3 regions of the Kitasatospora sp. NPDC127111 genome follow, and region 2 is predicted to be linked to each of the others. Evidence: predicted binding sites of a transcription regulator. Region 2 holds the regulator's gene; each other region holds the start of a gene.
The links. The regulator HspR, encoded in region 2, represses chaperone genes until heat shock. The targets are predictions, from matches to a motif close to TTGAGNNNNNNNNNCTCAA.

Region 1: lon (endopeptidase La) is a predicted target of HspR. The motif match lies at 7,158-7,176, and genes of this name have one in related genera.
Region 3: dnaK (molecular chaperone DnaK) is a predicted target of HspR. The motif match lies at 6,881-6,899, and genes of this name have one in related genera.

The regions. Positions count from the first base shown of each region.
Region 1 covers NZ_JBHXTG010000005.1:861-11,281, reverse strand. Annotated here, with positions in the region: gene ACFVHB_RS05005 (MDR family MFS transporter) at 1-763, opposite strand, end outside; gene ACFVHB_RS05000 (MarR family winged helix-turn-helix transcriptional regulator) at 926-1,384, opposite strand; gene ACFVHB_RS04995 (ABC transporter permease) at 1,503-2,549, shown strand; gene ACFVHB_RS04990 (ROK family protein) at 2,628-3,848, opposite strand; gene ACFVHB_RS04985 (GtrA family protein) at 4,009-4,530, opposite strand; gene lon (endopeptidase La) at 4,742-7,135, opposite strand; gene ACFVHB_RS04975 (rhomboid-like protein) at 7,269-8,093, opposite strand; gene ACFVHB_RS04970 (response regulator transcription factor) at 8,655-9,392, shown strand; gene ACFVHB_RS04965 (ATP-binding protein) at 9,504-10,421, shown strand, end outside.
Region 2 covers NZ_JBHXTG010000046.1:15,845-26,265, forward strand. Annotated here, with positions in the region: gene ACFVHB_RS25190 (helix-turn-helix domain-containing protein) at 147-1,145, opposite strand; gene ACFVHB_RS25195 (heat shock protein transcriptional repressor HspR) at 1,359-1,862, opposite strand; gene dnaJ (molecular chaperone DnaJ) at 1,870-3,018, opposite strand; gene grpE (nucleotide exchange factor GrpE) at 3,225-3,845, opposite strand; gene dnaK (molecular chaperone DnaK) at 3,842-5,680, opposite strand; gene ACFVHB_RS25215 ((Fe-S)-binding protein) at 6,008-8,230, shown strand; partial or broken gene ACFVHB_RS25220 (sugar phosphate nucleotidyltransferase) at 8,541-9,614, shown strand; gene ACFVHB_RS25225 (Yip1 family protein) at 9,792-10,421, shown strand, end outside.
Region 3 covers NZ_JBHXTG010000019.1:75,595-86,015, forward strand. Annotated here, with positions in the region: gene ACFVHB_RS14960 (AraC family transcriptional regulator) at 1-570, opposite strand, end outside; gene ACFVHB_RS14965 (MBL fold metallo-hydrolase) at 663-1,448, shown strand; gene ACFVHB_RS14970 (DUF1905 domain-containing protein) at 1,668-1,973, shown strand; gene ACFVHB_RS14975 (hypothetical protein) at 2,087-2,410, opposite strand; gene ACFVHB_RS14980 (DinB family protein) at 2,639-3,244, opposite strand; gene ACFVHB_RS14985 (DEAD/DEAH box helicase) at 3,387-4,925, opposite strand; gene ACFVHB_RS14990 (cold-shock protein) at 5,296-5,499, opposite strand; gene ACFVHB_RS14995 (hypothetical protein) at 5,993-6,220, shown strand; gene ACFVHB_RS15000 (Hsp20/alpha crystallin family protein) at 6,383-6,799, opposite strand; gene dnaK (molecular chaperone DnaK) at 7,042-8,949, shown strand; gene ACFVHB_RS15010 (nucleotide exchange factor GrpE) at 9,218-9,661, shown strand; gene ACFVHB_RS15015 (DnaJ C-terminal domain-containing protein) at 9,670-10,421, shown strand, end outside.

The DNA of each region.
Region 1 (10,421 bases), on a different contig from region 2:
GGCCTCCGCCGACCATGACCGCGGTCTGCCAGGAGAGCCAGGCGTAGTCCTTGCCGGCCAGGGTGATCCAGATCATCAGCAGGCTGACGGCGCCGGTGATGACCAGCGCGCCCAGGTGGTCGATCTTCACCCGGCGCTTGACCACCGGCAGATCGAGGGTGCGCTGCAGCACCAGGATCGCGGCCAGCGCGAACGGGATGCCGACGTAGAAGCACCAGCGCCAGCCCAGCCAGGAGGTGTCGACGATGACGCCGCCGATCAGCGGTCCGCCGATGGTGGCCAGCGCGAAGACGGCGCCGAAGTACCCGCTGTACCGGCCGCGCTCGCGCGGCGGGACCATCGCCGCCAGGCAGATCTGGGCGAGCGCGGTGACCCCGCCGGCGCCGATGCCCTGCAGGGCGCGGCAGGCGATCAGCTGGCCGGTGTTCTGCGACAGGCCGGCCAGCGCCGAGGAGGCGATGTAGATGACCAGGGCGATCTGCAGCAGCAGCTTCTTGCTGGCGAGGTCGGAGAGCTTGCCCCAGATCGGGGTGGAGGCGGTGAGGGTGAGCAGGGTGGCGGTGATCACCCAGGTGTAGGCGGACTGGCCGCCGTGCAGGTCGGTGAGGATGCGCGGCAGGGCGTTGGAGACCACGGTCGACGAGAGGACGGCGACGAAGAGGCCGAGCAGCAGGCCGGACAGCGCCTCCATCACCTGCCGATGCGTCATGGGTCGGTCGTCGACGGTGGCGGCTCCGGTCGCGGCTGGGGTGGTGACGGTCATCTGGGTCCTTCGACGAGGGCGGCCGGGCGGCGGGACGGGACGGGACGGGAAATCGTTGCCTTGAGCAACCATAGGAGCGATGGTTGCTTAGGGCAACTTTCTTCAAGGCCAAGTAAAGGCCCGGGGACCGCCGGAGATCCCCGGGCCTGCGCCGCCGGCCGCTCAGCTCGCCGCCGACTCGCCGATCACGTCGTTGAAGCGGCGCAGCAGCTCGGCGAACCGGACGACGTCCTCCTCGGCCCAGCTGCCCAGCAGCTCGCGCACCCGTTCCATCCGCGCGTCCCGCGCGCCCAGGTAGCGCCGCCGGCCGTCCTCGGTCAGCGAGACCAGCGCGGAGCGGCGGTCCAGCGGATCCACCTCCCGGGCCACCAGGCCCAGCTCCTCCAGCGCCCGGATCTGCCGGCTCACCGTGGCCTTCCCCACCCCGAAGTGCGTGCCGACATCGGTCACCCGGACCCTCCCGGCCTGCTCGATGTAGCCGAGCATGCCGTAGGCCGCACCCTCCAGCCGCGGGTGGACCCGCCGGGAGAGCTCCGCCACCCGGGCGCGCCCCCGCCGGAACATCAGCGCGACCTCCCGCTCCACCGCCAGCAGGGGTCCCTCGTCATTCGCCGCACTCACCGCGCCAGTATCCCGCAGCCCGCCCGGCCCGACCGCGGCCCGGGATGCCCGACCGCGAAACTATTTCATGGTATGAAGTATTTGCTTTCCCCGACGGACTCCGGACAAGGAGATGTGCATGGCCGCCCCCGGGCAGGTACCGAGCAAGGGCCTCGTCGCCGAACTGAAGGGAGCGGTCACCCCGCGCACGGCGCTCATGGTGATCGCCGTGCTGCTGCTCCAGTTCGGCTTCATCACCTCCTACGTCGGCGCGCTCCACCACCCGACGCCGCACGAGCTGTCGATCGCGGTGGTCGCCCCGCCGCAGGTCTCCCCCAAGCTGGTCGGCGCCCTGGAGTCGGTGCCGGACGACGCCGTGAAGGCCGTCACCGCGCCGGACGCGGAGACCGCGGCCCGGCAGATCAAGGACCAGAAGATCTACGCCGCGCTGGTCTTCAACCCGGCCGGCACCGAGGACACCCTGCTGGTCGGCGGTGCCCGCGGCCCGTCCGCGGCCCGGGCCGCCGACACCATCGTCACCGCGCTGGAGAAGACCCAGGGCCGGACGGTGAAGACCCAGGACGTGGTGCCGCTGGCCAAGGGCGACCCGAACGGCCTCACCTCCTTCTACCTGGTGATCGGCTGGTGCGTCGGCGGCTACCTGGTCGCCTCGATCCTCGGCATCAGCGCCGGCGCCAAGCCCGCCAACGCCCACCGGGCGGTGCTCCGGCTCGGCACGCTGGCGCTGTACTCGATCGCGGCCGGCATCGGCGGCGCGGTGATCGTCGGCCCGGTGCTGGACGCGCTGCCCGGCTCGTTCTGGGGCCTGGCCGGCGTGGGCGCGCTGGTGGTCTTCGCGGTCGGCGCGTTCACCATGGCGCTGCAGTGCCTGTTCGACATCATCGGCATCGGCATCGCGGTGCTGGTCTTCGTGGTGCTCGGCAACCCGAGCGCGGGCGGGGTCTTCCCGCCGCCGATGATGCCGCCGTTCTGGCGGGCGATCGGCGCCTGGATCCCGAACGGCGCCGGCACGGACGCGACCCGCTCGATCGCCTACTTCGGTGGCACCAACCTCACCATGCCGCTGATGGTGCTGCTGGCCTGGGCGCTGGTCGGCGTCGGGATCACCTTCGCCGCCGTCATCGGCCGGCCGAGCCACCGCAAGCGGGAGCTGGTCGAAGCGTAGGCCGCCGAAGACCCCGCTGCCCCGGGGCCCGACCGCACCGGGGCAGCGGGGACACCGGCCCCCGGTCGTCCGGGCGGCTCAGGGCGTGGCCGCCAGCCGGCCCGGGTCGGCGACGATCGCCCGGACCACGCCGACCGCGGCCCCGAGCAGCGGGCCGCGGCGGCCCAGCCGGGAGACCGTCAGCCGCTCCTCCGACCAGGGGCGGACGGTCACCCGGGCGGCCAGTTCGGCCCGCATGGCCGGCAGCAGCCAGGGCGCCAGCTGGGCGTAGCCGCCACCCAGCACCACCTCGGCCGGGTCGAGCAGGTTGACCGCCCCGGCCGAGGCGATGCCCAGCGCCGAGCCGGCCCCGGCCAGCGCCGCGCGGACCTCCTCGTCGCCGGCCTCGGCCCGCTCGGCCAGCAGCGCCACCCAGTCGCCGCGGATCCCCTCCAGGCCGGCCGCCCGCAGCACCGCGGTCTCCCCCGCGTACTGCTCCAGGCAGCCGTTCGCCCCGCAGGCGCAGCGGGGGCCGTCCGGGCGGACCGGCACGTGGCCCAGCTCGCCCGCGTAGCCGCGGGCGCCGCGCAGCAGCCGGCCGCCGACCACGATCGCGCCGCCGACCCCGGCCTCGGCGGAGACGTGCAGGAAGTGGTCCGGCCCGCCGCCCAGCCAGAGTTCGGCGAGCCCGCCCAGGTTGGCCTCGTTGTCGGCTTCGAGCGGCAGCTCGGCCAGCTCCTCGGCGCCCGTGACGCGCAGCGCCAGGCGCAGCTCGGCGGCGACCGGCACGTCCTGCCAGCCCAGGTTGGCGGCCCGCTGGAGCACTCCGCCGCCGTCGCCGACCAGCCCGGGCACGGCCAGCGTCAGTCCGGCCGGGCGCAGGCCCGCCTCCGTGGTCGCCCGGCGCAGCAGCTCGGCCAGGTCGGCCATCACCGCGGCGGGGTGCCGGTCCCGGTTGCGGATCTCCTGCCGGCGCCAGGCGCGGACCTCGCCGCGCAGGTCGACCACGCAGGCGCCCAGGTGTTCCACCCCGATCTCGGCGCCGAGCCCGCCCGGCCCCTCCGGGTTGAGGCCCAGCGCGGTGCCGGGCCGGCCGACCTTGCCGCTGGGCGCGGCCGGGCCCTCCTCGACCAGCAGTCCGGCGGCGATCAGCTCCTCCGCGAGGGAGGAGACGGCGGCCCGGGTCAGCCCGGTGTCGGCGGCCACCTCAGCCCGGGAGCGCGGGGCGCGCGCGATCACCCCGAGCACCAGTGCCAGGTTGGCCCGGCGCATGCCCTGCTGGCTGGCCGGCCCGGCCCGGAGGCCGTCCGTCTCGCGCATCGCCCTCACCCCGTCCGGCTGCCGTTCACCCGCCTCAGGGGCGTCGTCGTTTGCAGCGTAACCGCGTTCGGCCGACGGCTCCCGGCGGGCCGGGAGCGGGAAGTCGGCCGGTCCGACCTCCCGTTCCGGGCCCTGCCGCGGGCCTGGCGGCGGGCCCGGCTCAGGAGATCCGCTGGGGCTGTTCCACCCGGGCGGCGGCCGGTTCGGCGGGACGGGTGAAGACCCAGCGCCGCATCGCCCAGTAGCGGAACAGCATCGCCACGAAGGTGCCCAGGACCATCCCGCTGAGGAAGTCGGCCACCTCCTGGGTGAAGGCCGTCACCCGGGGCTCACGCAGCTCCAGCAGATAGCGCGAGGCGATCAGCGGGAGGTCGTTGACGCCGATCGCCACCACGCTGACCAGTAGGAAGAGCAGCAGCGCGCGTCGGTCGCCGACCGCTCGGAAGGACCACTGCCGGTTGAGCACGTACGAGACCGCGGTGGCCACCACGGTCGCGATGGTGAGCGCCACCACCGGCTTGTGCTGCAGCACCGTGAACTTCAGCGAGAGGTTGAGCACCGTGGTCAGGGCGAAGCAGGCGCCGCCGACCAGCAGGAACTTCACCAGCCTGCGGTGCCTGACCAGGAACGGGCGCAGCCCGGCCGGCACTCTGGCCAGGGCGCGCTGCGTGGGGGACGGCACCTTCGCAGTCTGACCACGCCACCCGCCGTCCGCTACTCCGCGGTGGTCCGCGGCACGCCGGCGGCCGGTCGTTCGGGGCGGGGATCGTCCGGGCGGCCGGTCGTGCCGGGTGGACGGGGCCAGGCCGCCCTACTGACACTTTGTCGCACAAGCCGGGAAGGGGCGCGCGGAGCCGGGAGCGGCTCCGCACACCCCTTCGGGTGACCCGCGGTCAGGCGGCGACCAGCACCTCGGCCGGCTCCAGCGCCAGCTTCAGCACCTCCCGGACGTCCGAGACCGGGTGGACGGTGAGCCGCTCCAGCACCTCGGCGGGGACGTCGTCCAGGTCGGCCTCGTTCCGCTTGGGGATGATCACCGTGGTGACCCCGGCCCGGTCGGCGGCGAGCAGCTTCTGCTTCACCCCGCCGATCGGCAGCACCCGCCCGGTCAGCGACACCTCACCGGTCATCGCCACGTCGGTCCGCACCTTGCGGCCGGAGAGCAGCGAGGCCAGCGCCGTCGTCATGGTGATGCCGGCGCTCGGCCCGTCCTTGGGGACGGCCCCGGCGGGGACGTGCAGGTGCACGCCGCGGTCCCGCAGCGAGGTGACCGGCAGCTCCAGCTCGGCGCCGCGCGAGCGGAGGAAGGAGAGCGCGATGTGGGCGGACTCCTTCATCACGTCGCCCAGCTGCCCGGTGAGGGTGAGCCCGGTGCCGCCCGTCTCCGCGTCGGCGAGCGAGGCCTCGATGTAGAGGACGTCGCCGCCGGCGCCGGTCACCGCCAGGCCGGTCGCCACCCCGGGGACGGCGGTGCGCCGCTCGGCCGGCTCCTGGGCCGCCTCGGGGACGTGGTGCGGCCGGCCGATCAGGGCCCGGAGGTCTCCGGCGCCGATCGCGGCGGGCAGCTCGCGCTCGCCGAGTTCGGCCTGCGCGGCGACCTTGCGCAGCACCCGGGCGATCGAGCGTTCGAGGTTCCGGACGCCGGCCTCGCGGGTGTACTCGCCGGCCAGCCTGCGCAGCGCCTCCTCGTCGACCACGGCCTCGCCGTCCTTCAGGCCCGCCTTCTCCAGCTGGCGCGGGAGCAGGTGGTCGCGGGCGATGACGACCTTCTCGTCCTCGGTGTAGCCGTCGAGCCGGACCAGCTCCATCCGGTCGAGCAGCGGCTCGGGGATGGCCTCCAGCACGTTGGCGGTGGCGAGGAAGACCACGTCGGAGAGGTCCAGCTCGACCTCCAGGTAGTGGTCGCGGAAGGTGTGGTTCTGCGCCGGGTCGAGCACCTCCAGCAGCGCGGCCGCCGGGTCGCCCCGGTAGTCGGAGCCGACCTTGTCGATCTCGTCCAGCAGGACGACCGGGTTCATCGACCCGGCCTCCTTGATCGCCCGCACCAGCCGGCCGGGCAGCGCGCCGACGTAGGTGCGCCGGTGGCCGCGGATCTCCGCCTCGTCCCGCACGCCGCCGAGCGCCACCCGGACGAACGTGCGGCCCATGGCGCGGGCCACCGACTCGCCGAGCGAGGTCTTGCCGACGCCGGGCGGGCCGACCAGCGCCAGCACCGCGCCGCCCCGGCGGCCGCCGACCAGACCGAGCCCCTGGTCGGCCCGGCGCTTGCGCACCGCGAGGTACTCGACGATGCGGTCCTTCACGTCGGCCAGGCCGGCGTGGTCGGCGTCCAGCACCGCGCGGGCGCCGGCGATGTCGTACGCGTCCTCGGTCCGCTCGTTCCAGGGCAGCTCCAGGACGGTGTCCAGCCAGGTGCGGATCCAGGAGCCCTCGGGCGACTGGTCGGAGGCGCGCTCCAGCTTGTCGACCTCCTTGAGCGCGGCCTCGCGGACCTTGTCCGGGAGGTCGGCCGCCTCGACCCGGGCGCGGTAGTCGCCCTCCTCGTCGGCCGGGTCGCCGTTCAGCTCGGCCAGCTCCTTGCGGACGGCCTCCAGCTGGCGGCGGAGCAGGAACTCCTTCTGCTGCTTGGCCACGCCCTCCTCGACGTCCTTGCGGATGGTGTCGTTGACCTCCTCCTCGGCGAGGTGGTCGCGCAGCAGGCCGAGGGCGTACTCCAGCCGGGCCACCTGGTCGGCCTCCAGCAGCACCTTGAGCTTCTGCTCCGCGGTGGCGAAGGGCGCGTAGCCGATGTTGTCCGCGAGCTCGCCGACGCCCTCGATCTGGGCCACCCGGTCGACGATCTGCCAGGCGCCGCGCTTGCGCAGCCACTGGGTGGAGAGCGTCTTGTACTCCTTGACCAGCTCGGCGGCGCGCCCGGCCACCGGGGTGCCGACGGAGGACTCGCGGAACGGCGTCGTCTCCACCCAGAGCGCGGCGCCGGGCCCGGTGGTGCCGGTGCCGATCCGGACCCGGCGCACGGCGCGGACGAGCGCCGCGGGATCCCCGTCGGCCAGCCGGCCGACCTGCTCGACGGTGGCGAGGGTGCCCACCGCCGCGTACGAGCCGTCCACCCGCGGGACCAGCAGGACCTGGGGCTTGCCGGTGCCGGCGGCCGCGGCACGCGCGGCCTCGACCGCGGCACGCACCTCGGTGTCCTTCAGGTCCAGCGGGACGACCATGCCCGGGAGCACGACCTCGTCGTCGAGGGGCAGCACGGGCAGGGTGAGCGGTGTGGACGTCGATGCCATGATCTCTCCCCAGTCAGCGAACTTGAGCTGACCTGACTAAGGTTTCGCGGGCCCCGGATGTTCCCCCGGATCCGTTCGCCGTGAGCGAACGGGGAAGCCCGCGGGAGGGCCTGTCAAAAACGCCCCGGGAGGGTCACATCCGGTCGAGCACGGCCGCGCCGCCGGAGGCGGGGGCCGGCGCCGGGGACGGTGGCGGCGAGGCCGGCTCGCGACGCCGCGACCGGCGGTCCGGCCCGCCCCGCAGCCAGCGCCAGAGCACCACCCCGGCCAGCAGGGCCACCGGGTGGCCGATGCCGGTGACCAGGTCCTGGTCGCTGGTGTACTGCTCGGCCAGCAGCGCCCCCGCCGCGCCGAGCGCCAGCAGCCGCCCGCGCCGGGAGAGCAGACCTGCCAGCGCGCCGAGGCTGGCCAGCACGCCGTAGCTGACGCCGATGTCCAGGTAGTCCATCGCCTCGGACTCCAGTCGCCCGGTCTCCACGCAGAGGATGACCACCGACTGGGAGAGGACCGTGGCACTGATGTGCCCGATCGCGAAGACCGCCGCCGCCCGGCCCGGCCCGATCCGGCGCTCCAGCGGGGCGACGGTGAAGGCGAAGGCCCACAGGTACGGCATCCAGATCGTGCCGGCCACCCAGAAGCCGCTGAGCAGCAGCGCCCGCAGCGGGTGGTGCAACAGGTTGTGCCCGTCCGAGCTGGACGCCGCCTGCAGGCGCAGCACCAGTTCCGGGTCGGCCAGCTTGGAGAACGTGGTGGTGGCGCCGACCACCGCGAGGTAGCCGAGCGCGAAGGGGTTGCGCCGGGGCGTCGGCACCCGGGCCAGCAGCCAGTCGACCAGCCCGGCCCGCAGCCCGTACCGCAGCAGCCCGTACGGCGGCCCGGCACCGGGCGCCGGACGCGGACCGGGTCCGGCACCGGGTCGCGACCCGTCCCGCCCGGCACCCATCCGCAGCCCCGCCATGCCGCCTCCGCTCCAGACCCGCAGCAACCGGCTCCGTCCGGTGCCCAAGGTACCGGCGCGCGCCGGAATTCCCACCCCCGTGATTCTTGTCGTGACCACGGTACGTCCGGCTCCTGGGAGTCAGCTGGGAAAACCCCGTGAAGATCGGTGAAGGCCACGGACACCGGAAGTCCCGACTTTGGTCCGTACCTACCCTCCGCTTACGCACGAGTAGCCCCTCTGACCGGCGGCTCGGCACCAACTAGGGTGCATACGTACCGTTACGGAGTGAAAAATCGCCGGGTAAGGTATCGGCCCGTGCCCACTCGTGAGTGGGTCGGAGGGCGGCTGGACAGCCGGCCCACGGGCCGGAAATGTCCGGTCCACCTGCCGGGAAGCACCCGCGGTCCGTACGCTGCGAAGTGTGCGTGAACGGTGGGCAGTCCACACCTGCCCTCCGACTCGTGCACGCGCTACGGGACGGCGGACCCGGCACAGTCCACGACGGAACAAGACTACGAGCGGAGCCCCTGCCATCCCCACAGGTGGCCGGCCCGCAGCCCTGGGGGCGGTGGCGTGACCGTGACAGAAATTCAGCAGGACAACCAGAACAGCAGCAGCGCGGTGAGCAGCCAGCGCAGAGTGCTGGTGGTGGAGGACGAGCCCACGATCGCCGAGTCGATCGCCGCCCGCCTGGGCGCGGAGGGGTTCAAGGTCGCCGTGGCCCACGACGGCCCGGGCGCCGTCGACGGCTTCCACACCTGGCAGCCCGACCTGGTCGTGCTCGACATCATGCTGCCCGGCTTCGACGGCCTCGAAGTGTGCCGCCGGATCCAGGCACAGCGCCCGGTGCCGGTGCTGATGCTGACCGCGCGCGACGACGAGACGGACCTGCTGGTCGGCCTCGGCGTCGGCGCCGACGACTACATGACCAAGCCCTTCTCCATGCGCGAGCTGGCGGCCCGGGTCAACGTGCTGCTGCGCCGCGTCGAGCGCGCCCAGCAGGCCGCCCGCACGCCCGCGCTCGGCTCGCTGCGCTTCGGCGAACTGGAGATCGACCACGTGCAGCGCCGGGTCCGGCTGGCCTCGGGCGACGTCCACCTGACGCCCACCGAGTTCGACCTGCTGGCCTGCCTGGCCGCCCAGCCGCGCGCGGTCCTCACCCGCGAGCAGCTGCTGGCCGAGGTCTGGGACTGGACGGACGCGTCCGGCACCCGGACCGTCGACAGCCACGTCAAGGCACTGCGGCGGAAGATCGGCGCCAGCTGGATCCGCACCGTGCACGGCGTCGGCTACGCGCTGGAGGCCCCGCTCTCCTAGCGGCGCCTCGGGCGACGGGCCTCCGGGGGGCCCGTGTCCCGAACCGCCGTGCCCACCTCGCGCGGACCACCACGCGAGGGACCACAGCACGCGGGGGATCTCAGGGGACCAATGACCTTTCCACAGCAACGCAACGGGGACGCCGACGGCACCCGGCGGCCCACGCTGGCCGCCCGCGCCGCCCGTCGGGTCTGGGCCGACATCCGGCCGCTCGACCCGGTCCGCTCGATCAAGGGCAAACTCGCCCTCCTGGTGATCGTCTCGGTCTTCCTGGCCACCGGCATGGTCGTGGTGGCGATCCGGTCCGAGACGCAGATCCGGATCATCATGGTGTTCTCCATGATCGCCTCGCTGCTCTTCATGCAGTTCCTCGCGCACGGGCTGACCGCCCCGCTGCGCGACATGACCGCCGCCGCCCGCGCGATGGCCTCCGGCGACTACAGCCGCCGGGTCGAGGTGAACTCGCGCGACGAGATCGGCGAGCTGGCGGCCACCTTCAACCAGATGGCGGCCGACCTGGAGGCCGCCGACCGGCACCGCCGCGAACTGGTCGCCAACGTCTCGCACGAGCTGCGCACGCCCATCGCCGCGCTGCGCGCCGTGCTGGAGAACGTGGTCGACGGCGTGGTCCAGCCGAACCCGGCGACCCTGGGGGCGGCGCTGGAACAGACCGAGCGGCTGGGCCGGCTGGTCACCCACCTGCTCGACCTCTCCAAGATCGACGACGGCGTGGTCGACCTGGACGCCCGCCCCTTCGAGGTCCGCGAGTTCCTGGACGGCGTGCTGCGCGGGGTCACCGTGGACGGCGCGACGGCCGGCGGGGCGTTCTCCCGGCGCGGGGACGTCCGGCTGGCGCTGGAGGTCAGCCCGGCCGGCCTGACCGGCGTGGCGGACCCGGAACGGCTCCACCAGGTGGTCGCCAACCTGGTCGACAACGCCTGCAAGCACTCCCCGCCCGGCGGCACCGTGACGGTCCGCGCCCGGCCCGGGGAGGGGCCCGGCACGCTGCTGCTGGAGGTCGAGGACGAG
Region 2 (10,421 bases):
GGACTTCCACTGGTAGTGGATCGGGCCCGCGCGGCCTTCTGAGCCCGATCGGCCGGGCGCAGGGTCGTGCCGGGGATTGACGTCGCGTCCGGTTCGGCCCACGGCGCCGTGAACGAGGTGCCGGGTCGGATGGCCGCGCGTTGCCCCTAATGCGCCTCGTGGCCGGCCCTCGGCGCCTGCCCGAGCACGTAGCCGAGCTGGAAGAGCGAATCCACGTTGTACTCCTCGCGCATCTCCGCGATGTGCCGGGCGAGTGTGCGCTCGCTGATCCCGAGCCGACGGGCGATTACCCGGTGATTGGTTCCCGCGAGAAGCAGGTCGATAATCGTCTGGCGCAGCTGGGAGACGACTTGCTGGGGAATGGTCCGGTCGCCGTCGAAATCGAGCGCCCGGCTCCAGTTCCGTTCGAAAACCTCTTGGGCGAGGAAACTGATGACCGCGGGATCGTGGATGAAAGCGGCCAGGTGGTCGCCGGCCACGGGGATCACCGCAAGTCGTCGGTTGACGATGAGCAGCCGGGCGTACGGTTCGTCCAGGGTTCTGAACTGCCAGCCCTCCTTGGCCAGCGTGGCGACGTAATCCCTGGTGGGCTGGTGATGCCTGGTGCTGGCGTTGTAGATCGTCCGCATCGACGCGCCCTGCCGGATCATGTCCAGGTCGCGGTTCATGAACGAGGTCAGCAAGTCGGACGGCCGTGGGCCGCCCGGTTGCATGGCGAGGCCCTCGGTGATCTCGCCGGCCATGGCCTGCTGGACGCGCTGGTTTATCAGCGCCCGGCCCTGGACGTATTCGATCGGGCCTCCGCTCTGGGCGGGGTTGTGGAACGCCTCGGCGAGTTCGTTCAGATCCCCCGGGACGGCCACCGCGCGGGACAGCAGGTCGAGCGCCTGCCGTTGCCACGTGTAACTCAGGCTCGCCGCGAGTTTCGCGGGGTCCGCGGCGAAGAGCGAGCCGGGTTCGTCGGCATCCGATATCAGGAGCCCGATTTCCAGCAACTCGTCGAGTGCCGCACTCTCGTCGGGAGTGCAGGTGCTTCTGCTGAGCCGACCGTCCTCGCTCAAGGCCTTCAGGTAGAGGCCGCGGGCATCCGGAGACAGTAGGTGTGACCGGCCGTGGTTGTTCGCCAGTTGTTCTCGATCACTCACTTCCGGCTCCTTGTCGTCGACCGGACAAGTGGTCAACGCGACTGAGGTGTGCGGTCCCAGGGATTTTAAAACAGGGACCTCGATCCAGTGCCCGGCCCGGCGGGCACGGAGATTAACACCATGGCTGCTCGGAGGAGCACTCTCTCACCAACACCGAGCCGCCGGCACCCCCCGAGCAGGGGAGAACCGGCGGCTGTGGGCGGAGCGGCCCGGTCAGCGCTTCGGGCGCCAGACGACCAGGGCGCTGGACTGCGTCGGGGGCTGGTAGGGGACCAGGTCGCGGCGGTAGGAGGCGTGGATGGTGGCCTCGCGCTGCTGGAGGGCGGTGGCCGCGCCTTCGAGGGAGTCGACCAGTTCGGCGATGCGGGACTGGAGGGCGGTGACCTGGTTCTCCAGCTCGATGATCCGCTTGATGCCGGCCAGGTTGATGCCCTCGTCCTGGGAGAGGCGCTGGACCTCGCGCAGCTGCTGGATGTCCCGGGCCGAGTAGCGGCGGCCGCGGCCGGCGGTGCGGTCGGGGCAGACCAGGCCGAGCCGGTCGTACTGGCGGAGCGTCTGCGGGTGCAGGCCGGAGAGCTCGGCGGCGACCGAGATCACGTAGACCGGGGTGTCCTCGGTGAGGACGTACTGCGGGGGCGGGGCGGTGCGGCGGGTGCGCGGGGCACCGCCGGGGAGGCCTTCGCCGATCCCGGGGCCGATGGGACTGTCGGGGGTCATCTGGTCGTCACGCTCCCTTCGCCGCCTTGAAGAGGGCGGCTCGCGGGTCGTCGGAGGCGGTGGCCTCGCGGTACTGCTCCAGGGCCGTCAGCGCGTCGCCGGTGACGTGCTGGGGCACCACGACCTCCACGGTGACCAGGAGGTCGCCGCGGGTGCCGTCCTTGCGGGTGGCGCCCTTGCCGCGGGCCCGCAGGGTGAGGCCGTTGGCACTGCCGGGGGGCAGCTTGAGCTTCACCGAGGGGCCGTTGAGCGTCGGCACCTCGATGGTGCCGCCGAGGGCGGCCTCGGGGAAGGTGACCGGCACGGTCACGGTGAGGTTGTCGGCCTTGCGCCCGAAGACGGGGTGCGGGTCGACGTGCACGGTGACGTAGAGGTCGCCGGCCTGACCGCCGCGCTCGCCCTGGGCGCCCTTGCCCTTGAGCCGGATGCGCTGGGCGTCCTGGACGCCGGCCGGGATCCGGACCTGCATGGTGCGGGCGGAGCTGGCCCGGCCGCTGCCGTGGCAGTCGGGGCACGGGTCGTCGACGATCATGCCGCGGCCGCGGCAGTCCCGGCAGGGCTCGGAGAGCGCGAAGGCGCCCTGGCCGCGGCTGACGGTGCCGGCGCCGACGCAGGTGGGACAGACCCGGGGGGTGGTGCCGGCCTTGGCGCCGGTGCCGCTGCAGGTGCGGCAGGGGGCCTGACTGGTCATCCGGAGCGGGACGGTCGCGCCGTCGACGGCCTCCTCGAAGGAGAGCGTCACCTCGGTCTCGACGTCGGCGCCGCGGCGCGGCTGGGCCTGTCGTCCGCCGCGGTTGAACAGTCCGCCGAAGACGTCGCCGATCCCGCCGCCGGCACCGCCCTGGCTGCCGCTGAAGAGGTCGCCGAAGTCGAAGCTGTAGCTGCCGCCGCCCGGGCCGCCGGAGCGGAAGCCGCCGTTGGCGAAGAGGGTGCGCGCCTCGTCGTACTCCTTGCGGCGCTTCTCGTCCGAGAGGACGTCGTAGGCCTCGGAGATGTCCTTGAAGCGGTCCTCGGCCTTGGCGTCACCCTTGTTGGCGTCCGGGTGGAACTCGCGCGCCAGCTTGCGGTAGGTCTTCTTGATCTCGGTGGCGGAGGCGTCCTTGGGCACGCCGAGGACCTTGTAGTAGTCCTTCTCCACGTAGTCCTTGCCGCTCATGCATCCACCTCGCCGCGCTCGGCGGCCGCGTCACGCACCGCGCACCCACCGACGATTCGCTCGCTCATGCGCTGCCGCCACCTCCCGGAGTCAACAGATACGGGTCCCCACGATGTGGAGTCAACGGATACGGCGCTGCGGAGCCGGCCGTCGTACTGGACGACGTACGACTCCGCAGCGCACGGGTTGTCAGCTGTCACCGGCGGTCAGCTGTCCGCGCCACCGTCAGCCTCGTCCGCGTCGGCGGACTTCGCGGAATCGGCGTCCGGCGCGGCGGTGGTCTGGGTGCCCGGCTGGGGCTCCGCGACCGCCACCATCGCCGGGCGGATGATCCGCTCGCCGATCCGGTAGCCGGGCTGGAGGATCTGGACGCAGGTGTCCTCGGTGACGTCCGAGGAGTAGCTGTGCATCAGCGCCTCGTGCATGGTCGGGTCGAAGGGCTCGCCCTCCTTGCCGAACTGCTGCAGGCCCAGCTTGGCCACGACCGTCTCCAGCGACTCGGCGACGGACTTGAAGCCGCCCGTCACCTCGCCGTGCTCGCGGGCCCGGCCGATGTCGTCCAGCACCGGGATCAGCGACTCCAGGATGTTGGAGACGGCGATCTCGCGGACCGTGAGCCGGTCGCGCTCGACCCGCTTGCGGTAGTTCTGGTACTCGGCCTGGAGGCGCTGGAGGTCGCCCGTCCGCTCGGCCAGCTCGCGCTTGGCCGTGGCGAGCTCGTCCCCGCCGGCCGAACCGGCCGCGGCGGCCTCCTCGGCAGCCTTGATCACGGCCTCCTCGGCGGCGGAGTCGTCGCCGGGCTCAGCACCCTGCGGCTTCTCCGTCATGCCGCACCGCCCTTGGGCTTCTCGTCGTCCACGATCTCGGCGTCGACGACGTCGTCGTCCTTGGCGCCGGCGGCGTCACCGGCCGGGGCGGCACCCGCGGCGTCGGCGTTGGCGTACAGGGCCTGGCCGAGCTTCTGGGCGGTGGTGGAGACCTTCTCCGAGGCCTCGCGGATGGCCGCGATGTCCTCGCCCTTCAGGGCCTCCTTGAGCTCGCCGATGGCGGTCTCGACCTCGGTCTTGACGTCGGCCGGCAGCTTGTCGGTGTTGTCGGCGATGAACTTCTCGGTCGAGTAGACGAGCTGCTCGGCCTGGTTGCGGGTCTCGACCGACTCGCGGCGCTTGTGGTCCTCCTCCGCGTACTGCTCGGCCTCGCGCATCATGCGCTCGATGTCGTCCTTCGGCAGCGCGGAGCCGCCGGTGACGGTCATCTTCTGCTCCTTGCCGGTGCCGAGGTCCTTCGCGCCGACGTGCATGATGCCGTTGGCGTCGATGTCGAAGGTGACCTCGATCTGGGGCAGGCCGCGGGGGGCCGGCGGCAGGCCGGTCAGCTCGAACATGCCGAGCTTCTTGTTGTACGCCGCGATCTCGCGCTCGCCCTGGTAGACCTGGATCTGCACGGACGGCTGGTTGTCCTCGGCCGTGGTGAAGATCTCCGAGCGCTTGGTCGGGATGGTCGTGTTGCGCTCGATCAGCTTGGTCATGATGCCGCCCTTGGTCTCGATGCCGAGGGACAGCGGGGTGACGTCGAGCAGCAGGACGTCCTTGACCTCGCCCTTGAGGACGCCGGCCTGGAGCGAGGCGCCGATGGCGACGACCTCGTCCGGGTTGACGCCCTTGTTGGCCTCCTTGCCGCCGGTCAGCTCGCGGACCAGGTCGGCGACGGCCGGCATGCGGGTCGAGCCACCGACGAGGACGACGTGGTCGATCTCGGAGAGCGAGATGCCGGCGTCCTTGATGACGTTGTGGAACGGGACCTTGCAGCGCTCCAGCAGGTCGGCGGTGAGCTGCTGGAACTGGGCGCGGGTGAGCTTCTCGTCCAGGTGCAGCGGGCCCTCGGCGGAGGCCGTGATGTAGGGCAGGTTGATCGAGGTCTCGGAGGAGGAGGACAGCTCGATCTTGGCCTTCTCGGCCGCCTCGCGGAGGCGCTGGAGGGCCATCTTGTCCTTCGACAGGTCGACGCCGTGGCCGGCCTGGAAGGTCTTCACCAGGTGGTCGACGACCTTCTGGTCCCAGTCGTCACCACCGAGGTGGTTGTCACCGTTGGTGGCCTTCACCTCGACGACCCCGTCGCCGATCTCCAGCAGGGAGACGTCGAAGGTGCCGCCGCCGAGGTCGAAGACCAGGATGGTTTGGTCGTCCTTGTCCAGGCCGTAGGCCAGGGCGGCCGCGGTCGGCTCGTTGACGATGCGCAGGACGTTGAGGCCCGCGATCTCACCGGCCTCCTTGGTGGCCTGGCGCTCGGAGTCGGAGAAGTACGCCGGGACGGTGATGACGGCGTCGGTGACGGTCTCGCCCAGGTAGGACTCCGCGTCGCGCTTCAGCTTCTGCAGGATGAAGGCGCTGATCTGCTGCGGGTTGAAGTCCTTGCCGTCCAGGTTGATCTTCCACCCGGTGCCCATGTGGCGCTTGACCGAGCGGATCGTCCGGTCGACGTTGGTGACGGCCTGGCGCTTGGCCACCTCACCGACGAGGACCTCGCCGTTCTTCGCGAAGGCGACGACGGACGGCGTGGTCCGCGCACCCTCGGCGTTCGTGATGACGGTGGGCTCGCCACCCTCAAGGACGCTGACGACCGAGTTCGTCGTACCGAGGTCGATGCCGACCGCGCGTGCCATCGTAGATACCTCCACGGAAGAGTTGAGCTTTACGGGCTCAAGGATGCACGACTCCCCGGGGACCGTCAACAGCTATGAGTCGGGGTCGCTCAACTTTGCTGAGCGGGGCGCGGGGCCGGCCGGTCGCCGTCGCGGCGGGTGGAGCGGTGGCGGGGGTCGCTCCGAGTGCCGAGGGTGGACTTACGTGACTGCCGCCATACCTTGGACGTCTTCAGGAGAAGAGTTGACAAACGGTAATGTCCGGGCCGTCGGCCCGGGAAGTTACCGACGAGTACACTCACTTCGGAGAGACCGCCAACCCAGGAAGCCGCAGGAGACGGAGAGCCGATGCAACTAGCAGCGATCGTCATCTCGCTGGTCACGTTCGTGATCGGCACCGCGCTCGCCGCCCGTGCGGCGCTGTACATCTTCAAGGTGGTGCGGACCGGCCAATCCGACCCCACCCGCTTCGGTCAGCCCGCCCAGCGGGTCAAGACCGTGGCGGTCGAGTTCGTCGGCCACACCCGGATGAACCGCTGGGGCGTCGTCGGCATCGCGCACTGGTTCGTCGCCGTCGGCTTCTTCAGCCTGGTGCTGACCATCGTCAACGCCTTCGGCCAGCTCTTCGACCCCGAGTTCGCGCTGCCGGTCATCGGTCACTGGATGCTCTGGCAGCTCTTCGTCGAGCTGCTCGGCACCCTGACCACCCTGGGCATCCTGACCCTGATGGTGATCCGGCTGCTCAGCCTGCCGTCGAAGTCCGGCCGCAAGTCGCGCTTCGCCGGCTCGATCGCCTGGCAGGCCTTCTACGTCGAGTACACGATCCTCGGCATCGGCCTCTGCATCACCATGCTGCGCGCCCTGGAGGGCGCCCTCGCCGGCGTCGACTCCTACGGGCCGGAGCACCTGGTCTCGTACCCGCTCGTCACCGCGCTGAGCGGGCTGTCGCACGGGACGCTGGAGAACCTGGTCTACCTCTTCGCGATGCTGAAGATCTGCATCTCCTTCGCGTGGGCGACCACCATCGGCCTCAACCCCTCGATGGGTGTGGCCTGGCACCGCTTCCTCGGCTTCTTCAACATCTACTTCAAGCGCGAGGAGGACGGCGGCACCGCGCTCGGCGCCCTGCGCCCGATGACCAGCGGCGGCCAGCCGATCGACTTCGAGGACCCGGCCGACGACGCCGTCTTCGGCGTCTCCCAGGTCGAGCACTTCTCCTGGAAGGGCATCCTCGACTTCTCCACCTGCACCGAGTGCGGCCGCTGCCAGTCGCAGTGCCCCGCCTGGAACACCGGCAAGCCGCTCTCGCCCAAGCTGCTGATCATGAGCCTGCGCGAGCACGCCTTCGGCAAGGCGCCGTACCTGCTGGCCGGCGGCGGCAAGGACATGGAGGGCACCGAGAAGGCCACCTCCGAGCAGCTCAAGGACGTCCCGGCGGCGGCGCTGGCCGAGGCCGAGCGCCCGCTGATCGGCACCGCCGAGGAGAACGGCGTCATCGACCCGGACGTCCTGTGGTCCTGCACCACCTGCGGCGCCTGCGTCGAGCAGTGCCCGGTGGACATCGAGCACATCGACCACATCGTCGACATGCGCCGCTACCAGGTGATGATCGAGTCCTCGTTCCCGACCGAGGCCGGGACGATGCTCAAGAACCTGGAGAACAAGGGCAACCCGTGGGGCATGGCCACCAAGGCCCGCCTCGACTGGGTCAAGGAGCTCAAGAAGGAGACCGGCATCGAGGTGCCGGTGATCGGCGAGGACATCGACCCCGCCGAGGTCGAGTACCTCTACTGGGTCGGCTGCGCCGGCGCCCTGGAGGACCGCGCCAAGAAGACCACCAAGGCCTTCGCTGAGCTGCTGCACACCGCCGGCGTGCGGTTCGCGATCCTCGGCAAGGAGGAGTCCTGCACCGGTGACTCCGCCCGCCGCCTGGGCAACGAGTTCCTCTTCCAGATGCTCGGCGCGCAGAACGTCGAGACCCTGAACGCGGCGCTGGAGGACGCTCCGAAGAAGCGGATCGTCGCCACCTGCCCGCACTGCTTCAACACCATCGCCAACGAGTACCCGCAGCTGGGCGGCCACTTCGAGGTCATCCACCACACCCAGCTGCTGCAGCACCTGATCGACGAGGGCAAGCTCGTCCCGGTCAACCCGGTCGAGGGCCTGATCACCTACCACGACCCCTGCTACCTGGGCCGCCACAACAAGGTCTACAGCCCGCCGCGCGAGATCATGGACAAGGTCCCCGGTCTGCGCCAGCAGGAGATGCACCGCCACAAGGAGCGCGGCTTCTGCTGCGGCGCCGGCGGCGCGCGGATGTGGATGGAGGAGCGCATCGGCAAGCGGATCAACACCGAGCGCGTGGACGAGGCGCTGTCCCTCAACCCGGACATCGTCTCCACCGCCTGCCCGTTCTGCCTGGTCATGCTCTCCGACTCGGTCAACGGCAAGAAGAACGAGGGCGCGGCGAAGGAGCACCTGAAGGTGGTCGACGTCGCCCAGCTGCTGCTCGACTCGGTCAAGGCGGCGCCGCCGGCCGCGGCGGACCAGCCGGAGACGGTGGACGCGTAGCATCCGCTGTTCGACAGTTCTGCTACAACTGCCCGGCCCGGTGGGCGACGCGAAAGCGCCCGCCGGGCCGGGCTTTTGGGGCGACGGGGGTGCCGCGGCGGGGGGAGCGGCGGCACCCGAGTCGTGGGGGAGTGGTGCCGATAGCGCGGCCGCCTGGCAACGGCCGTGTTGGAAGGAAATACAGTAGGCGCCTGACCGGCCGTGTGCCGGTCGACCCGTTCCGTCACACCGGGCCGGGTGCCAGACCACCGACGGAGGTATCGGCCCGCCGGGCCGGGCCGCAGAGACCACAAGGGGAACAGCGCAGACCATGACCGAGGCGATCATGCTGGTCGGTGGTAAGGGCACGCGACTGCGTCCGCTGACCACCCACACCCCCAAGCCCATGCTGCCCGTGGCAGGCGTCCCGTTCATCGCGCACCAGCTGGCCCGCGCGGCGGCCGCCGGGGTCACCCGCGTGGTGCTCGCCACCTCCTACCTGGCCGAGGTCTTCGAGGACCACTTCCAGGACGGCACCCCGTACGGCATCGAGCTGGTCTACCTGACCGAGCGCGAGCCGCTCGGCACCGGCGGCGCCATCCGCAACGCCGCCTCCGGGCTCACCTGCGGCCCCGACGAGCCGGTCCTGGTCTTCAACGGCGACATCCTCTCCGGCGTCGACATCGCCGCCCTGCGCGACGGCCACGTGGCCGCCGGCGCCGACGTCACCCTGCACCTCACCCGGGTCGAGGACCCGCGCGCCTTCGGCCTCGTCCCGACCGACGAGGACGGGCGGGTGCTGGAGTTCCTGGAGAAGCCGGAGACGCCCGAGCAGATCGTCACCGACCAGATCAACGCCGGCTGCTACGTCTTCACCCGGTCCGTGATCGACCGCATCCCGGCCGGCCGCGAGGTCTCCGTCGAACGCGAGACCTTCCCCGAGCTGCTGGCCACCGGCGCGCTGCTGCGCGGCGTCGTGGACACCTCGTACTGGCTGGACCTCGGCACCCCGGCGGCCTTCGTCCGCGGCTCGGCCGACCTGGTGCTCGGCAAGGTCGACTCCCCGGCCGTCCCCGGCCCGACCGGCGAGGCCCTGCTGCTGCCCGGCGCGACCGTCCACCCGGGCGCGGTGCTGAGCTGCGGCAGCGTGCTCTCCGAGGGCGCGGTGGTCGAGCCCGGCGCGATCGTCGAGGGCAGCGTGATCCTGCCCGGCGCGGTGATCGGCCCGGACACCCTGGTCAAGGACTCGATCGTCGGCGCGTACGCCACCGTCGGCGCCCGGACGTCGCTGGACGGCGCGGTGATCGGCGACGGCGCGATCGTCGAGGCGGACAACGAGCTGCCGAGCGGCGTCCGGATCGCCTGCGGCACGCTGCTGCCGGTCGGCGCCGTCCGCACCTCGGCCGGCCCGGGCGGCTGCCCGGCCGGTGCCACGGCCGCCGCCGCGGTGCACGGCCCCAAGGTCTCCGCGCAGCGGTAGGGCCGCCCTCCCCTGGGCCGGCGCCGTCACAGGCTGGCTGCAAACCGGCCCCGGCTCGGTGCGCGGCCGACGCGGAGTCAGCCGGACGGGTACCTTCGGAACGTGGCTGGTAATCGATACGACAGCGGTCAGGGAGCCGACCCCCGTGGCGGGTGGTCGGCTCCGCCGCCCTCGGCGGGGGCGCCCGGGGGCTACGGGCAGACGGACGGGCCGGAGTACTTCACCGCCCCGCACCAGGCGGCGCCCGGGGGCGCCGGCGCCGACGGCGGGTACGCCGGCGGGCCCGATCCGTACGCCGCGGACCAGCCCGGCCACACCCGGGCGTTCCCGACCGGCGCGGACCCGTACGCGGGGGAGCCGTACCCCTACCAGGGCCAGGGCCACCCGGGGGAGTACGGGCAGCCGTACCCGGACGCGGCCCACGGCGGGGGCCACGGCCCGCAGGGCTACGGGCCCGCGTACGGCGACGCGCCGGCGTACGGCGGGGGCTACGGCCCGGACCAGGGGTACCCCCAGGAGCAGGGCTACGGCCAGGACAATGTCGCCGTGTACCGGGCCGGCGGTCAGTCCGCTCCGCACGTCTCCGGCCCGCGCCCGGGCTGGCGCGAGCTGCTGACCGGCCTCTTCCGCAGCCCGGCCGCGACCTTCGACCGCACCCGGGACCACCAGGTCTGGCTGCCCGCGCTCACCGTCTCGCTGCTGTACGGCGCGCTGGCCGTCCTCGGCATCGGC
Region 3 (10,421 bases), on a different contig from region 2:
GGTGTCCCGCATGGCCGCCCACTGGCGCAGGATGTGGACGAAGAGGACGTCGACCAGCCGGTCGGTGATGGTCTGTGAGCCCGGCGCCGGGTCGGCCAGTTCGGCGGTCAGCATGCGCAGCGTCTCGGTGAGGTCGTGGCGGCGCGCCGAGGGGTCGGCGCGCAGCAGGAGCACGGGCGGCAGGCTCAGCAATGGGTGGGAGGCGTGGGTGTCGAAGCGGTACCCGCCGCAGACGACGCGGGTCTCAGGTCCGGGGCCGGGGAAGTCGATCGGTGTGCCCGGCCCGCTGCGAGTGGCCGGGGTGACGTCTTCGAACCGGATCGTCGGTCCCGTCCGGTCGCCGGCCATCGCGTGACCGGTGCCCGCCGGCAGGAGGACGAGGTCACCCGCCGTCAGGGGGAGCGGTTCGGCGCCCGGCCGGCGCAGCCAGGCGGTGCCCTGGGTGAGGTGGTGGAAGACGGCCGAGGGCAGGTGCGGGAATGCGATCCCCCACGGCCCGGCGGCGTGCACCCTGGCGGTGACGGTGCCGCCGATCTTCGTGGCGGACAGCACGTCGGCGAGGACATCCATACCCGGACCCTACACGGGGTGAGACGAACAGACAGGAATCCGCGTCGGACAAGCATGGAACGGCTCACTCGGGCGGACATAGCGTCGCAGCCATGGCACACACCAAAGTCATTCCGGTACCGGTCCTGGGCAAACGCAACGTCAACGCCTTTCTGCTCCTCGGCCGTAGGGCGGTGCTGGTCGACACCGGCATCCCGGGCAGCGGCGCGAGGATCCTTGCCCGGATCGCCGAGCACGGCATCGAGCCCCGCGACGTCTCGGCGATCGTCATCACCCACGCCCACATCGACCACTTCGGCTCCGCCGCGGAACTCCGCCGGGCCACCGGGGCACCGGTGGTCGCACACGTCGCGGACCTCGGGCCCTACACCACCGGCCGGATCCGGGAGCCGTACCTCCCCACCGGGCGGTTCGGCCGCTTCCTGGACCGACTGGACGCCTTCCACGAGCACGCCGAACCGTTCCGGCCGGACGTCCTGGTCGACGGCCCGGGCGCGCTGTACGAGTACGGCGTCGACGCCCGGATCATGCCCACCCCCGGACACACCGCCGGGTCGATATCGGTCCTCACCGATGAGGGCGATCTCGTCGCGGGCGACCTGGTCGCCACCTCCTTCCTCGGCGTCGCCCACGGGAGGCCGGCCAACCCGCCCTTCCACGACGACCCGGTCGGCAACCTGGCCAGTCTCCGCGCCATGCTCGCGCTGAAGCCGACCACGCTGCACGTCGGCCACGGCGGACCGCTGGACCCGGCACGAGTGGAGAGCTGGGCGGCCGGGGAACAGCACCGACTGGCCGGGCTCGCCGCGCGCGGCCGGCTGCGCACCCGGGCAGAGGTCGACGGCGCCCCGGGGGAGTCGACGAGCAATCAGCGATGAGACCCGAGCCCTGACCCTGGCTCTGGCCTACGGAGAAACGTGGCAGCAGACGGAGATCACCCGGCACCCCGCCCCCTCCCGTCCGGTCCCCACGACGGCCCCCATGGCCTCGGCGAGCTGCTACCAGCCGGCGATCGTCCCTCGGGCGGTCGTCACGGAAGCAGCGGGGAAGCCTTCACGGTGCCGCTCGCCGTCGGCCCCACGTGCGATGCTGGGTCTGTGTTGGTGTTCACCTTCGACGGCGAGCTGTGGATCTGGGACGCGCGGCGAGCCGACAGCTGGACGTTCGTCAGCATGCCCGCCGAGGCGTCCGAGGAGGTCCGGGACGTACCTGGCGGGCCGCGTCGCGGTTTCGGCTCGCGGCGCGTGCGGGTCACGATCGGCGGCAGCACCTGGCTCACGTCGATCTTCCCGGACAGCGCCCGCGGCTGCTACGTGCTGCCGGTCAAACGGGCGGTGCGCAAGGCCGAGGCGCTCGACGTCGGCGACATCGTGACCGTGACGGTCGAACTCCTCGAACCCTGACCGTGGCAACTCGCCCCTTCGAGTCATCACGTTCTGACCGCGACGACCGTCGGTCGGTGGCTGAGCCCGCCGGCAGCAGCCTGCCCCCCGACCGACGTCCCCTCGTCACGGCGTCAGTGCGAAACCGTCCACTGCACCCCGCGATGCCGAGGTGTCTCGATCTCGTCCAGCAGCGCCACCGCCAGGTCCGCATGCGCTATCCGCCCCCGCCCCACCACCGCACCGACCGCGCTCCGGTAGCCGCCGGTGGCCTCGGCGCGCGCGTTCAGGTCCAGCGGGGGGACCACCATCAGCCAGTCGAGCTCCGTCGCAGCCGTCCGCAGCAGATCGAACTCCGCGACATGCCCCTGGGAGAACAGCCGGTGCTCCTCGGGGAATTGCGGATCGTCCATCAGCCGCACGCCGGGTGAGATCTCCAGCGTCGTCGCGATGCCCAACACGAGGAGCCGCGTGCTCGCGCGCCCACGCGCAGGCGACGTCCATCGGGCTGCCTCGCCACCGCTTCCGGCGGTTGACGCCTCGCCCGACGGTGTTGCGCTGCTCATAGGTCTCGTCGGGAGCGACACTCTGCTCGGGAGCAACCACGCCCGACCCTGCCGGGCACAGCGCGGACCTGCGTCGTGCCGTGGGCGCCCGCGGCGTCCGGCGGGCGCTCAGCACGACCATCACGTCACGTGGGACAACCTCTCACCCCTGATCGGTGCGGCCGATCTGGCGGCCTGCTCGATCTTCGCGCAGTAGGCTGCGCGGGCTTCCTCATCGATCTGCTTCTCGTGTTCGGGGCGCACCCCGGTTCGGCCGTCGAGGCCCTCGCGCAGGATGTCGGCGTGCCCGGCATGCCGGTTGGACTCGCCGAGGACATGGACCATGACGGCGAACAGGTTCGTGTTGGGACAGGGCTCCGGCCACCACGGCACGTGGCCGGGGGCGTCGAGGGGAAGCTCGTTGATCGTCGCGTCCGAGTGTTCCCACGTGCGCTGGTAGAACCCGATGATCTGATCGCGGCTCTCGTCCTCGGTCGCCCACAGATCGCTGCCGTCGTAGTCCTGCCACCGGGGCAGCGGCTCCGGGGAAGGGCGGCCGAAGACCTCGCCGAAGTACCTGGCCTCCACGGTGGCCACGTGTTTGACCAGGCCGAGGAGGTTGGTCCCGGTCGCTGTCAAAGGTCGGCGGGCGTCGTATTCGGACAAGCCGTCGAGCTTCCAGAGCAGCGCCTCGCGGTCCCGCCGCAGTCTCCCGTGCAGGGTGGCCTTCGCGAACTCATCGATCATGCGGCATGAGCCTGCCACAGGCTGCTCGTGGCCTCAAGATCCCGTTCCGTCGAGCGGCTCCGTCGGGCCACGCGCCGCGAGGGGCGCCGACGCGTGGCGTTCCGGCAGGGAACGTCGACCCCGTGCCGGGGCCCGCCGGGTGCTACGCGGCGGGGGCGGCGGGGGCGGTGCGCCCGGGTGCCTGGCGGCGGGCGGAGGATCCGCGCTCGACACGGCCGGAGGCCGTCCGGGTGTCGCCGCCCGCGGGGGCGGGACGGCCACGCCGGCCGCGGACGCCGGGGGCGTTGCGGCGCGGGCGCTCGAAGGCGGGTTCGGCGACCACGACGGGCACGCCGGTGGGTACGCGGGCACCGGTGATGCGGGTGAGTTCGTCGCCGCCTGCGAGGACCTTGGTGGTGACGGGGACGATTCCGGCCGAGGCCATCAAGCGGGCCGCCGCGCGGCGCTGGCTGGGCAGCACCAGCGTGACGACGGTTCCGGACGCGCCGGCGCGGGCGGTGCGTCCGCCGCGGTGCAGGTAGTCCTTGTGGTCGGTCGGCGGATCGACGTTGACGACGAGGTCGAGGCCGTCGACGTGGATGCCGCGGGCGGCGACGTTGGTGGCGATCAGCGCGGTCACCCCGCCGGTGCGGAACTGCTCCAGGGTGCGGGTGCGCTCCGGCTGGGACTTGCCCCCGTGCAGGGCCGCGGCCTTGACGCCTTTCGCGAGGAGGTCGCCGACCAGCCGGTCCGCTCCGTCCTTGGTGTCGATGAACATGATCACCCGGCCGTCGCGGGCGGCGATGTGGGCGATCGTGGCGTTCTTGTCGACGTTGTGCACCTGCAGCACGTGGTGCTCCATGGTGCTGACCGCCGCCGCCGACGGGTCCACCGAGTGCGTGACCGGGTCCTTCAGGAAGCGCCGCACCAGGCGGTCGACGTTGCGGTCCAGGGTGGCGGAGAACAGCATCGTCTGTCCGCCTTCGGCGACCTGGTCGAGGATCTCGGTGACCTGCGGCAGGAAGCCCATGTCGGCCATCTGGTCGGCCTCGTCCAGGACGGTGATGCCGACCCGGTCCAGCCGGCAGTCCCCGCGCTGGATCAGATCCTTGAGCCGGCCCGGGGTGGCCACGACGACCTCGGCCCCGCGGTTCAGCATCCATGCCTGGCGGCCGATCGGCGTCCCGCCCACCACGGTGGCCGTCCGCAGGCGCACCGCATGGGCGTAGGGGGTGAGGGCTTCGGTGACCTGCTGTGCGAGCTCGCGGGTGGGGACCAGCACCAGGGCCAGCGGATGCCCCGGCTCGGCGCGCCGGCCGGCGGTGCGGGCCAGCAGGGCGAGGCCGAACGCGAGGGTCTTGCCGGAGCCGGTCCGGCCCCGGCCCAGCACGTCGCGGCCGGCCAGCGAGTTGGGCAGGGTCGCGGCCTGGATCGGAAACGCGGCGGTGATGCCCTTGCGGGCCAGCAGCGACAGCAGTGCCTTCGGCAGGTCCAGCTCGTCGAAGGACCCGACGGCCGGCAGCGCCGGGGTCGTGCTCACCGGCATCGCGAACTCGTCCGAGGAGGAGCCCCGCGACGGGCCCCGGCCCTGACCCCGGCCGCGGGACCGCCGGCCGTCGGCCGGGCCCGACGCGGGCGGGGAGGAACCGTCCCCGGAGCGGGGTTCGGCCCTCCGGTACGAGGAGCGACTGGAGCGGTTCATGCGGGAGGACCTTCCTTCGGGCGGCGCGTCACGAGGAAGGCCCTGCGGCGCGGGGCCGGAGGAGACCGCAAGGGAACGGGCCGGAAATGCGGCGGGCGGAACGTGGGACGGCGGACCCGTGGGACGCCTCGCCCGTGGGCGGCGCCTGCCGGGGGGGCGGGCGTGGGGGCGGCCGTGGAGAACGGCCGCGGAGGGCCTTGGACCGCGAACCCTCACCGCGAGCGGCCGGATGTCGGCCCGAACACGGCGCTGCGTGTCCCGCCGGCCCGGCCGGGGCGCTTCGACGGCGCCCGTAAACGCCGAGGCCCGCACCGGGCAACATGTCGCGGTGCGGGCCCCTCACTACCGGGCGAGTGCCGGAGCGGAAGAACTACAGCGGGCGGATGTTCTCGGCCTGCGGGCCCTTCTGGCCCTGCGTGACGTCGAACTCGACCTTCTGGCCCTCGAGCAGCTCACGGAAGCCGTTGGCGTTGATGTTCGAGTAGTGGGCGAAGACGTCGGGGCCGCCACCCTCCTGCTCGATGAAGCCGAAGCCCTTCTCCGAGTTGAACCACTTCACGGTGCCATTAGCCATCAAAATCTCCTTCATGGGCTGTCCGAAACCCGCACGGCGCGGGTTTCGAGTCGCCGCGATGAGCACCCACCCGGGGAAAGAGCCGGGAAACAAAAATGCGCCTGCGAAACATCAGCAGGCGCACACAAAGTTCATGGGAACCACTACTGCAACTGATAACGACTGTAGCAGGCCCGGGCCCACAACGGGCGCACATTTCACCCCGGGTTTTCGAAGGGGCCTCCTCCGAGGTCGCCACGTCCCGCTGTCCGGGCTCCCAACTCTCCTGCACCCCAACCCACTTCAGGAGCCCGCCGCCCGCCGTCCACCGCTGGCCCCGCCCGGCGGGGCGGCACAGCCTGCCGGAAATCTCCCCCGGCGGGCCCGGACACGAGCGGCGCGGCACCTCATGGGGCGTACGGTGCGTGCCGTCGGCCAGGCACATTTCGACGCCGCTGATTTCAACGCTCCCAAGGGTTCCGCGGCCGCGTTTTCCGGCGCATACTGGCCGGAAATGACGAAACGTGCAGCAGTCCGCCGCCCCCTGCCCACCAGCCCCTTCCAGACGCGGCCCGAACCGCCGCGCAAGCACTTCGCCCCAGGTGACCGCGTCACCCACGACCGGTACGGCCTCGGCCGGGTCGTCGGTGTCGAAGAGGCCGGCGACGCCGCCGTACTCGTCGACTTCGGATCACACCAGGAACGCGTCGTCCAGCCGTACCACGCCATGTACAAACTGTGACCCCCGGCCCGGCTGCCCGCCGGACAGGTCTCGATCGAGGCCGGGCGGCGGTCGGCCCGGTAGGGCCGGGAGGTGGTGGCCGCCGAACGGGCCGGCTCGGGCCACGCAGGTCGATGTGCGCCCGGCCCGTTCGGCGTGTTCGAGTCGGCGTGTTCGAGGGTGTCAGGACTGCAGTTCCTTGCGGCCCCCGTTGATCTCGATCTTGCGCGGCTTGGCCTTGTCGGCCACCGGGATCCGCAGCTTCAGCACACCCGCGTCGTAGCTGGCCTCGATGTTGTCCGCGTCGAGCGCCTCCCCGAGGGACAGCTGCCGCGTGAAGGTGCCGACCGGGCGCTCGGAGATGAGCACCTGCGCGTCTTCCGCGTAGCCGTGCTTGCGCTCGGCCGTGACCGTCAGCGCGTCGTGGTCGACCTGGAGATCGACCGAGTCGGGATCGACACCCGGCAGGTCGAAGGTGACCCACACCGCGCCGTCCTCGCGCCAGGCGTCCATCGGCACGCCGGACGGAAGCCGACCACCGTCGAAGAGCTCCTGGGTGACACGGTCCAGCGCTCGGAACGGATCGGTCCTCAGCAGCATCGTTCTCGCCTCCTTGTCCATGGATCGCTGCTGGTGTCGGCGGGTTACGCCGTACTTTTGATATACGTCGCAGCAGTCTTCTTGACAAGAGGAGACTCAAGTTTTTCCGGTCGCTCTTCGGCGGTCTGCCGGTTTGAGTCCGGCCCCCGGGGATAGGCGCACGCCACAACGGCGCCGGAGGGATCTCGCGCACGTGTGTGCGCAGCTGCCCGGGGGGGTTGCGGAAGCGCGGAGGCACGGCGATGGCGAAGGCTGTGGGCATCGACCTGGGAACGACGAACTCGGTGATCGCCGTGTACGAGGGCGGGCAGCCGCGGGTGGTCACCAATGCGGAGGGCGGGCGGACGACGCCGTCGGTGGTGGCGTTCTCCGACACCGGGGAGCGGCTGGTGGGCCAGCTGGCGCGCCGCCAGTCGGTGCTGAACCCGAAGGGGACGGTGTATTCGGCGAAGCGGTTCGTCGGCCGCCGGTTCGGCGAGGTGCGCACGGAGGCGGAGCAGGTTTCCTACGAGGTCGTGGCCGGTCCGGACGACGCGGTGCGGTTCTCGGTCCGGGGCAAGTCCTACGCGCCGGAGGAGATCTCGGCGGCGGTGCTGCGCAAGCTCGCGGAGGACGCGTCCAAGCAGCTCGGGGAGAAGGTCACGCAGGCGGTGATCACGGTCCCCGCGTACTTCAACGACGCGCAGCGGCAGGCGACGAAGGACGCGGGCCGGATCGCGGGGCTGGAGGTGCTGCGGATCGTGAACGAGCCGACGGCGGCGGCGCTCGCGTACGGGCTTGACCGGAAGGGTCACGAGACGGTGCTGGTGTTCGATCTGGGCGGCGGCACGTTCGACGTCAGCATCCTGGACGTGGGCGACGGGGTGGTGGAGGTGCGGTCGACCGCCGGCGACACGCACCTGGGCGGTGACGACTTCGACCGGCGCTTGGTGGACCATCTGGCGGAGGACTTCCAGCGGCTGAACGGGATCGATCTGCGGCGTGACCCGCAGGCGTTGCAGCGGCTGTACGAGGCGGCGGAGAAGGCGAAGGTGGAGCTGTCGGCCACCGCTCAGACGCAGATCAACCTGCCGTTCGTCACTGCGGACGCCTCCGGTCCCAAGCACCTGACGACGACGGTCACGCGGGCCACCTTCGAGCAGCTCACCGCCGACCTGGTGGAGCGGTGCCTCGGCCCGGTGCGGCAGGCGATGGCCGATGGCAAGGTGACCGCCGACGACGTGGACGAGGTCATCCTGGTCGGCGGGTCCACCCGCATCCCGGCTGTTCAGGCCCTGGTGCGCCGGCTGACCGGCGGCAAGGACCCGAACATGTCGGTCAACCCGGACGAGGTCGTGGCCCTGGGCGCGGCCGTGCAGGCGGCGGTGTTGCAGGGCGAGGTCAAGGACGTGCTGCTGCTGGACGTCACCCCGCTGTCCCTCGGCGTGGAGACGCTCGGCGGCCTGATGACCAAACTGATCGAGCGCAACACCACCATTCCCACCCGCCGCTCTGAGACGTTCACCACCGCCGAGGACGGTCAGCCGGCCGTCGACGTGGTCGTCCTGCAGGGCGAGCGGGAGCGGGCCGCGGACAACCGGGTGCTGGGCCGGGTGCGGCTGGAGAACATCCCGCCCGCCCCCCGGGGCGTGCCGCAGGTCGAGGTGACGTTCGACATCGACGCGAACGGCATCCTGAACGTGTCCGCGAGGGACAAGGACACCGGCGCCCAGCAGAGCATCACCGTCTCCGGCAGCGGCACGCTGGAGGAGTCCGAGGTCCAGCGGATGGTTCAGGAGGCCGAACGCAACCGGGCCGAGGATGCCCGCATCCGGGAGCTGGTGGAGGCGCGCAACGAGCTCGACAGTGCCGCCTACCAGGTGGAGCGGCGCCTGGGCGAGCTGGGGGAGGCGGTCGCCGTGCACGACCGGGGCCGGGCCGAGGCGCTGATCGCGGACGCGCGGCAGGCCGTCAAGGAGGAGGCTCCTCTCGAGCGCGTGCGCTCGCTGACCGGGGACCTGCAGCAGCTGCTGCACGGCCTCGCGGCCTCCGCGTCCTCCGCGGGCGGCGCGGGCGGCGCGGGTGACGGCCCGCCGCAGGGCGGACCGGGCGCCGGCCGGCCCCAGGGCGGCGATGACGACGTGATCGACGCCGAGTTCAGGCCCGGCTGATCCGCATGGTGGGGCGACCGGTGGAGCGAGCCGTTGACCGAGGGGTGATGTCCCGATGAGCGACGAGGCACGCGGGCCCGATCGGCGGGCCGAGGATCCTGCCGGGACCGGACCGTCCGGTGGGAGCGGGCAGCGGTCCGGAACCGGTCCGGTCGAGGCTGGGCCCACCGGTGAGCCGGTGCGGGAAGAACACCCGGCGGATGGGCCGGTGCGGGAAGAGCATCCCTCGGGTGGGCCGGTGCGGGAAGAACACCCGGCGGGTGGGCCGGTGCCGCCGGGACCGGACGTCGAGGAGTTGCGGGACCGCTGGCAGCGTGCCGTGGCCGAGGCGGAGAACCTCCGCAAGCGCTACGAGCGCCAGACAGGGCAGGAACGCCGGGCCGAACGGGACCGGGTGACCGCCGCGTGGCTGCCGGTGGTGGACCACCTCGAACTCGCGCTCCGGCACGCCGCGGCGGACCCGCAGACGATCGTCGCCGGGGTGGAGGCCGTGTGCCGGCAGGCGTACGCGGTGCTCGAGCAGCTCGGCTACCGGCGGATCGCCGCCACCGGCGAGCCCTTCGACCCCGCTCGGCACGAGGCGGCCCAGGTCCGGCCCGAGCCGGGCGCGCCCCCCGGCAGCATCCTCGAGGTCCTGCGCGCCGGCTACGACAGCGACCAGGGACTGCTGCGACCGGCGGTCGTCGCGGTCGCGGCGAAATCCGAGGAGTGAGCAGCCGGATGGCCGCGTCGAACCGTGACTACTACGAGGTGCTCGGGGTCTCCCGGGACGCCGGCGCCGAGGAGATCCAGCGCGCGTACCGCCGCCTGGCCCGCCGCTGGCACCCGGATCTGAACAAGGAACCGGGGGCCGAGGAACGGTTCAAGGAGATCAGCGAGGCGTACCAGGTGCTGTCCGATCCGGACACTCGGGCCCGCTACGACCGGTTCGGGCCGGCGTGGCAGCAGGCCCAGGCCCGCGAGGGTGCGGCCTCCGAGGCGGCCGGGCCGTTCGGCGGTGGCGGGCCGTTCGGCGGGGCCGGCGGCCGCCGGGTGTACGTGAACACCGGCGGGTCGGGGTTCGGGCAGGGCGGGTTCGGTGCCGGCGGCTTCGGTGGGGCGGACTTCGAAGACCTGCTCGGCGGCCTGTTCGGCGGCGCGGGCCGGGGCGGGGACGGCTTCGGGCGGATGCCCGGGGCGGACCGGGAGGCGGAGATCACCCTCGGCGTGGAGGACGCCTACTCCGGCGGGCAGCGCCGCATCACGCTGAACACCTCGGGCGGGCCGCGCAGTTACGAGGTCAACATCCCGGCGGGCGTCACCGACGGGCAGCGCATCCGCCTGGCCGGGCAGGGCGGGACGGGCAGTGGCGGCGGGCCGGCCGGCGACCTGTACCTGGTGGTGCGCCTGGCCCCGCACCCCCGCTACCGCGTCCAGGGCAGGGACGTCACCGTCGACCTGCCGGTCTCCCCGTGGGAGGCCGCCCTGGGGGC